DNA from 2 places in the Massilia hydrophila genome. Region 2 is predicted to be linked to the other one. Evidence: predicted binding sites of a transcription regulator. Region 2 holds the regulator's gene; the other holds the start of a gene.

The links. Region 2 encodes sigma-54, which starts transcription at its own class of promoters, with help from an activator protein. Its sites were predicted from a motif close to TGGCANGNAANCTGCTTT; they were not measured.
Region 1: a site for sigma-54 is predicted at 1,823-1,840, ahead of LE190_RS12890 (pilin). Genes of this name have one in related genera too.

Annotation. Positions count from the first base shown of each region.
Region 1 covers NZ_JAHYBX010000004.1:212,774-216,930, reverse strand. The annotation lists gene LE190_RS12895 (S9 family peptidase) at 1-1,239, shown strand, start outside; gene LE190_RS12890 (pilin) at 1,313-1,762, opposite strand; gene sucD (succinate--CoA ligase subunit alpha) at 2,097-2,978, opposite strand; gene sucC (ADP-forming succinate--CoA ligase subunit beta) at 2,997-4,157, opposite strand, start outside.
Region 2 covers NZ_JAHYBX010000002.1:501,923-506,079, forward strand. The annotation lists gene lptC (LPS export ABC transporter periplasmic protein LptC) at 1-36, shown strand, start outside; gene lptA (lipopolysaccharide transport periplasmic protein LptA) at 69-632, shown strand; gene lptB (LPS export ABC transporter ATP-binding protein) at 629-1,390, shown strand; gene LE190_RS09430 (RNA polymerase factor sigma-54) at 1,408-2,892, shown strand; gene hpf (ribosome hibernation-promoting factor, HPF/YfiA family) at 2,951-3,304, shown strand; gene LE190_RS09440 (enoyl-CoA hydratase/isomerase family protein) at 3,449-4,157, shown strand, end outside.

The DNA of each region.
Region 1 (4,157 bases), on a different contig from region 2:
CGCAACCTCACCGCCGACAACCCGGCCTGGGATACCAAGGGTGTGTTCTCGCCCGACGGCCGCACCCTGGCCTACCTGGCGATGGCGCGCCCTGGCTTCGAGGCCGACCGCTACCAGGTGATGCTGATGGACGTGGCCACCGGCGCGAAGCGCAAGCTGGCGGCCGACTGGGACCGCTCGGCCGGCAGCCTGCAATGGCGCGCCGACGGCAAGGCGCTGGTCGTCGACGCCGAAGACCTGGGCCAGCACCGCCTGTTCTCGATTGACGTCGCCAGCGGCAAGGTCAGCGCGCTCACCGACAAGGGCGCGGTCGGCGCCTTCGACCTGCGCGGCGACACGCTCGCCTACACCCAGGCCAACCTGGCGTCCGGCGCCCAGCTGTTCGCGATGAAACTGGGCGGCGCGCCGGTCCAGCTGACGGAGCTGAATGCCGAGCGCCTGGCGGATGTGCGCTGGGGCCGCTACGAGCAGTTCAGCTTCAAGGGTGCAAACGGCGATACCGTGTATGGCCACGTGATGCAGCCCTGGAACGCCGAGCCGGGCAAGAAATACCCGGTCGCCTTCCTGGTGCACGGCGGTCCGCAAGGCAGCTTCGGCAATGGCTGGAGCTACCGCTGGAATCCGCAGGTGTATGCCGGCGCGGGCTACGCCACCGTGTTCATCGACTTCCACGGCTCCACCGGCTATGGCCAGAAGTTCACCGATTCGATCAGCGGCGACTGGGGCGGCAAGCCGCTCGAGGATTTGAAAAAGGGCCTGGACGCGGCGGTGAAGAAGTTCCCCTGGCTCGACCGCGGCCGCAGCTGCGCGCTTGGCGCCTCCTATGGCGGCTACATGATGAACTGGATCGCGGGGAACTGGAACGACGGCTTCCGCTGCCTGGTGAACCACGACGGCGTGTTCGATTCGCGCGGCATGGCTTACTCGACCGAGGAACAGTGGTTCACCGACTGGGAAAACGGCGGCCCGTATTTCTCGGTGCCGGACAAGCATGAGAAGTTCAACCCGGTCCACCACGTGAACAAGTGGAAGACGCCGATGCTGGTGATCCAGGGCGACCTGGACTTCCGCATTCCGACCGCGCAGGCGCTGGGCACGTTTACCGCCCTGCAGCGCAAGGGCATCGACAGCCAGCTGCTGGTGTTCCCGGACGAGAACCACTGGGTGCTGAAACCGGCGAACTCGGTGCAGTGGCACCATACGGTGGTCAACTGGCTGGACCGCTACCTGAAGCAGTAAGGTAGAAAACAAAAAACCCGGGAGATCCCGGGTTTTTTGTTGGGTAGCCGTTGCCGGCTACGTCATGTCGGTATTAGCCTTCTGCTTTGCAGGTGCCTTCCGAGCCGATCACATCGCTCTGGTCTGCAGCAAGCACGTCGGTGGTGCAAGCCCAGGCGCCGTTGTCGTCACGGGTCAGGGTGATGACCTTGCCCTTGACCTTGGCCGGGCCGTCCATCACTTCGCAGGTCAGCGTGGTGCTGCTGGCGCCGAAGGTGCAGTTGGCGGTCGGCTTGTCAGCAGCGGCCAGGCCGGCGTCTTCCGGTGCGTCGATTTCTTCGCCCTGGTTCAGCTTCACGTCGAAGCCGGTCTTGCCTGCCGAGACTTCACCCAGCGCAGCAGCGAATTTCGACTTGGCGACGTAGTTCTGGTAAGCCGGGATCGCCACGGCAGCCAGGATACCGATGATCGCGACGACGATCATCAGTTCGATCAGGGTGAAACCGCCTTCAGCTTTTTTGGTTTGCATTTGCTTGATGTTCATTTTTCTCTCCAGGGTGGTGTTTCAGGTAATTGGGTTACTGCTTGTTGCCACGCATTACTATATGCAATCGGTGTGCCAGCCCTAAATACCCCGATTTTATTAGCGACGAGCTAACGAAACGGCCTGTTTAGCCAGGTTTTGGCTTGAGCTGTGACAAAATTTGTCATAGATGCCGGACAAATTTTGTTATCGAACACTTTCTGTGCCGCAATTTGTCATGCCTGGGGCATGGCTGGCATGCCAGCCCGGTTGACCTGCGTGGGAGCAGCGCGTGATGCCGGAGACGAAAAAAAGGGGAGCTCGCGCTCCCCTTTGTTTTACCAACTGGTCAGGATTACAGCATGGCCTTCAGCAGGCGAGCCATTTCCGACGGGTTCTTGGTAACGGTGATGCCGCAGGCTTCCATGATTTCCAGCTTGGCTTGCGCGGTATCGGCGCCGCCCGAGATCAGCGCGCCGGCGTGGCCCATGCGCTTGCCCGGAGGCGCGGTGACGCCAGCGATGAAGCCGACGACCGGCTTCTTCATGTTGTCCTTGATCCACTGAGCAGCGTTCGCCTCGTCCGGGCCGCCGATCTCGCCGATCATGATGACGGCGTCGGTGTCCGGATCGTCGTTGAACATGCGCATCACGTCGATGTGCTTCAGGCCGTTGATCGGGTCGCCGCCGATGCCGACTGCCGACGACTGGCCCAGGCCCAGCGCGGTCAGCTGGCCGACTGCTTCATAGGTCAGGGTGCCCGAGCGCGACACGACACCGATGCGGCCCTTCTTGTGGATGTGACCCGGCATGATGCCGATCTTGATCTCGTCCGGGGTAATCAGGCCTGGGCAGTTCGGGCCCAGCAGCAGGGTCTTCGAACCGGCCTTGGCCATACGGTCCTTGACTTCCATCATGTCACGGACAGGGATGCCTTCAGTGATGCAGATTGCCAGGTCGAGTTCAGCTTCGACGGCTTCCCAGATCGCGGCGGCTGCGCCTGCCGGCGGAACGTAGATGACCGACACGGTGGCGCCGGTTTCCGACTTGGCTTCCTTGACCGATGCGTAGATCGGGATGCCTTCGAAATCTTCGCCGGCTTTCTTCGGGTTCACGCCTGCCACGAAGGCTTCACGGCCGTTCGCGTAGTCGCGGCACATGCGGGTGTGGAACTGGCCGGTCTTGCCGGTGATACCTTGGGTGATGACTTTGGTGTCTTTGTTAATCAGAATCGACATTTTTATTTCCTTCGCGAATTAGGCTTGGCCAGCGGCAGCGGCAACGACCTGCTTCGCTGCGTCTTCCATGGTGTCGGCGGAGATGATCGGCAGGCCCGAATCGGCCAGCATCTTCTTGCCCAGGTCTTCGTTGGTGCCCTTCATGCGCACGACCAGCGGCACCTGCAGCGACACGGCCTTCGATGCGGTGATCACGCCTTCGGCGATCACGTCGCAGCGCATGATGCCGCCGAAGATGTTGACCAGGATGGCTTTCAGGCCCGGGTTCTTCAGCATGATCTTGAATGCTTCGGTAACCTTTTCTGCGGTTGCACCGCCGCCCACGTCCAGGAAGTTGGCCGGCTCGCCGCCGAACAGCTTGATGGTGTCCATGGTGGCCATGGCCAGGCCGGCGCCGTTCACCAGGCAGCCGATGTTGCCGTCGAGCGAAATGTAGGCCAGGTCGAACTTCGATGCTTCGACTTCAGCCGGATCTTCTTCGTCCAGGTCGCGGTAGGCGACGATTTCCGGGTGACGGAACAGGGCGTTCGAGTCGAAGTTGAACTTGGCGTCCAGCGCAATGACCTTACCCGAGCCGGTCAGGATCAGCGGGTTGATTTCGGCCAGCGATGCGTCGGTTTCCCAGTAGGCTTTGTACAGGCCTTGCAGGTTGGTGCGGGCATCGACGATCGACGCTTCCGGCACGCCGATCTTGCGGGCGATGTCGTCAGCTTGCTCATCGGTCAGGCCGATCGACGGCTCGATCACGACGTTGTGGATCTTTTCCGGGTTGCTGTGCGCGACTTCCTCGATGTCCATGCCGCCTTCCGACGAGGCCATCAGCACGACTTTCTGGGTGACGCGGTCGGTGACCAGCGAGACGTACAGTTCCTTCTTGATGTCGGCGCCTTCTTCGATCAGCAGGCGGCGCACTTTCTGGCCTTCCGGGCTGGTCTGGTGCGTGATCAGCTGCATGCCCATGATCTGGTCGGCGTATTCCTTGACCTGTTCCAGCGACTTGGCAACCTTGACACCGCCACCTTTACCGCGGCCGCCGGCGTGGATCTGCGCCTTGACGACCCAGACCGGGCCGCCCAGCTCTTCAGCGGCCTTGACCGCTTCTTCCACGCTCATGCACGGAATACCGCGCGGAACGGTCACTCCGAATTTTCGGAGAATTTCTTTGCCCTGGTACTCATG
Region 2 (4,157 bases):
CGTGGCCAGATCGTCTATCCGCCCCGCGCGCGCTAGCAGCACTGCGCGGTTAACCCAGGACCAGCAACATGAAAAAACTCTTCGTCGCCGTCTTCCTCGGCCTGGCCGCCTTCGGCGCCTCGGCCGAGCGCGCGGATTCGCTCAAGCAGGCCGTGATCACCTTCGACACGCTCGACGTGGACGAGGTCACCCAGACCCGCATCCTCACCGGCAACGTGGTGATCACGCGCGGCACCCTGGTGCTCAAGTCGGACCGCGCATTGATGAAGGAAACGCCGGAAGGCTACATGAGCGTGACCCTCACCGCCAACAACGGCAAGACCGCCACCTTCCGCCAGAAGCGCGACGGCGGTCCCGACCTGTGGGTCGAAGGCCAGGCCCAGCGCATCGAATACGATGACCGCGCCGAACTGGTGAAGCTGTTCGCGAATGCCGAAGTGCGCGAACTGGAGAACGGCCGCATGAGCAACGAGATCCGCGGCCCCTTCATTTCCTACGACAACCGCAAGCAGGTGGCGCAGGTGCGCAACGACGTCAGCGGCGCCAGCAAGGTCGGCGGCGGACGCGGCACCCTGATCATCGCGCCGCGCCGCAACCCGGCCGCGGCACCTGCCGAGGGTGCCAAGCAATGACGGCAGCATCCGCGGCTTGCAGCACGCTGATCGTCAAGGGCCTGCAGAAGAGTTATGGCAAGCGCCTGGTGGTGCGCGACGTCTCGCTGCAGGTCGACTGCGGCGAGGTGGTCGGCCTGCTCGGTCCGAACGGCGCCGGCAAGACCACGTCCTTCTACATGATCGTCGGCCTGGTGCCGTCGGATGCCGGCACCATCGACATCAACGGTACCGACATTTCCAGCCTGCCGATCCACCGGCGCGCGGTGCTGGGCCTGTCCTACCTGCCGCAGGAAGCCTCGGTGTTCCGCAAGCTCACGGTCGAGGACAACATCCGCGCCGTGCTCGAGCTGCAGCACGACGCCAACGGCAAGGCGCTGTCGAAGAACGAGATCAACGAACGGCTCGACACCCTGCTGGCCGAACTGCAGATCGAGAAGCTGCGCGAGAACCCGGCGCTGTCGCTGTCCGGTGGCGAGCGGCGCCGCGTGGAGATCGCGCGCGCCCTGGCCACCAACCCGCGCTTCGTGCTGCTGGACGAACCCTTCGCCGGGGTCGACCCGATCGCCGTGATCGAGATCCAGCGCATCGTGCGCTTCCTGAAGGAGCGCAACATCGGGGTCCTGATCACCGACCACAACGTGCGCGAGACGCTCGGCATCTGCGACCGCGCCTACATCATCAACCAGGGCGCGGTGCTGGCCTCGGGCCGCCCTGACGACATCATCGCCGACGAATCGGTGCGCCGCGTCTACCTGGGCGAGCACTTCCGCATGTAGCCACGAACGCCTCCTGCATGAAACAGTCCCTCCAGCTTCGCACCTCGCAGCACCTGGCGCTCACGCCGCAACTGCAGCAGTCGATCCGGCTGCTGCAACTGTCCACGCTCGAACTGCACCAGGAGATCGAGCAGATCCTGCATGACAATCCCTTGCTGGAGCGGCTCGACGATCCGCTCGACCGCTCGGTGCGGCTGCTGGCCGACGGCGCCATCAACAGCGCGCCGGCCAGCGGCGAGGCGCCGCAGCCGGGCCAGGAAGCGCTTGATGCCGGCGCGCCGAAGGAAGGCGAGGGGTTCGAGGACGGCGCCGCCGATGGCGAGCGCGACGACGGCAGGGAGGGCGAGAGCGACTGGGGCGGCGAAGGCGGCGGCGCACGCAGCGGCGACGACGAGGACGGCCGCCCGCAGCTGGAAGCCGAGGGCATTTCGCTGCGCCAGCACCTGGCCGAGCAGATCCGCCTGACCGGCTGCAGCCTGCGCGACCGCGCGCTGGCCGAGCTGGTGATCGACGCGCTCGACGACAACGGCTACCTGGAAGAGCCGCTCGACGAGATCCATGCGCGCCTGCCGGCCGAGCTCGAGATCGAGATGGACGAGCTGCGCTGCGCGCTGGCGCTGGTGCAGAGCCTGGACCCGGTGGGCGTGGGCGCGCGCAGCGCGGCCGAATGCCTGGCGCTGCAGCTGCGCCGCATGCCGGGCGTGCCGCTGGTGACGCGGCGCCTGGCGCTGACCATCGTCGAAGGCTACCTGAGCTGGTTCGCCCAGCGCGAATACACCAAGCTGAAAAAGGCGCTCGACTGCGACGACGAAGACCTGCGCGAAGTGCAGGCCGTGGTCCGCCAGTGCAACCCGCACCCGGGCGCGGCCTTCGCCTCGAGCGTGTCGGACTTCGTGGTGCCTGACGTGATCGTGCGCCGCGCCAAGAGCGGCTGGGCGGTGTCGCTCAACCCGGACGTGATGCCCAAGCTGCGCGTGAACAACCTGTACGCCAGCCTGCTCAAGCAGGGCAAGAGCGAAAGCCAGATGGGCGCGCAGCTGCAGGAAGCGAAGTGGCTGATCAAGAACATGCGCCAGCGCTTCGACACGATCCTGCGGGTTGCCGAGGCGATCGTCGAGCGCCAGCGCAACTTTTTCAGCCACGGCGCGGTTGCCATGCGCCCTCTTGTTTTGCGTGAGATAGCTGATACACTAGGCCTACACGAGAGCACGATCTCGCGTGTAACCACGCAGAAATACATGCTGACCCCGCACGGCATGTTCGAGCTGAAGTACTTCTTCGGAAGCCACGTCGCCACCGAAGCGGGGGGAGAAGCCTCCTCGACGGCGATCCGCGCACTCATTGCGCAATTGACAGGAGCAGAAGACCCTAGGAATCCTCTTTCCGACAGCAAGATCGCGGAGATGCTCGGGGAACAAGGTATGGTCATTGCGCGCAGGACGGTCGCCAAATACCGTGAAGCGCTCAAGATTCCGCCCGTCAGCCTCCGCAAATCCCTGTAAAGCACCTGCCCACTCCCACCTTGTGGCGCGGGCGGGGCACCTTTCCAAAGGAGTGTGTATGAACCTCACAATCAGCGGCCACCATCTCGAAGTCACCCCCGCCATCCGTGAATACGTTCAGAATAAGCTCGAGCGCATCACCCGCCATTTCGATCACGTGATCGACACCCACGTGTTCCTCGCCATCGATAATCTCACTGAAAAAGAAAAAAGGCAGAAAGCCGAGATCAACCTCCAGGTGTCGGGCAAGATTTTGCATGTGGCCAGCGCCGCGCAAGACCTGTATGCGGCGATCGATACGCTGATGGACAGGCTGGACCGACAGGTTCTGAAACACAAATCCATGTTGCAAGACCATAGCCACGTGGCGCACAAGCGCCTTCCGGACAACGGAGAAGCTGCCGCCGCGTAAAGACGGGCCGTAGCCACCAATCGCAAGGGCGTCGGAGGGACGCCCTTTTTGCTTTCCGCAAATCATCAGTTGTTACTTTTCAGTGCTTCGGTTTGGCGCTGTACTTCTGTAGAATACATGTCTTTTCGACCACAGAAGCCCATCATGACCGACACCGTCCTGACCCGCGTCGCCAACCGCACCGGCGTCATTACGCTGGACCGCCCGAAAGCCCTGAACTCGCTCTCGCTCGACATGGTGCGCGCCCTGAGCGCCATCCTGCTGCAATGGAAGGAAGATGCCGGCGTCGAGGCGGTCGTGATCACCAGCAGCAGCGAGAAGGCCTTGTGCGCTGGCGGCGACATCCGCTTCTTCCACGAAATGGGGCGCGTCACGCCGATGGGCGGCAGCGCGCTGCTGGAAGATTTCTTCACCGAGGAATACGCGCTGAACCACCTGATCCACTTCTATCCGAAGCCGTACATCGCGGTGATGGATGGCGTGGTGATGGGCGGCGGCATGGGCATCGCCCAGGGCGGCCCGGATTGCGGGCTGCGCATCGTTACCGAACGCACGAAAATGGCCATGCCCGAGGTGAACATCGGCCTGTTCCCGGACGTGGGCGGGAGCCACTTCCTGTCGCATGCGCCGGGCCAGCTCGGCCAGTACCTGGGCTTGAGCGGGCTGACCATCGGCGCCGCCGATGCGCTCTACGTGGGCCTGGCGGACGTGTTCGTGCCGGGCGCCGAGCTGGGCGCGCTGATGGCGCTGGTGGAAGTGACACCGGGCGCGCAGCTGCCGCAGGCGATCCGCGACTTCGCGGCGCCGTTCGCCGCCCAGGCGGGTACGAGCGAGCTGCAGGCCCAGCGCGGCG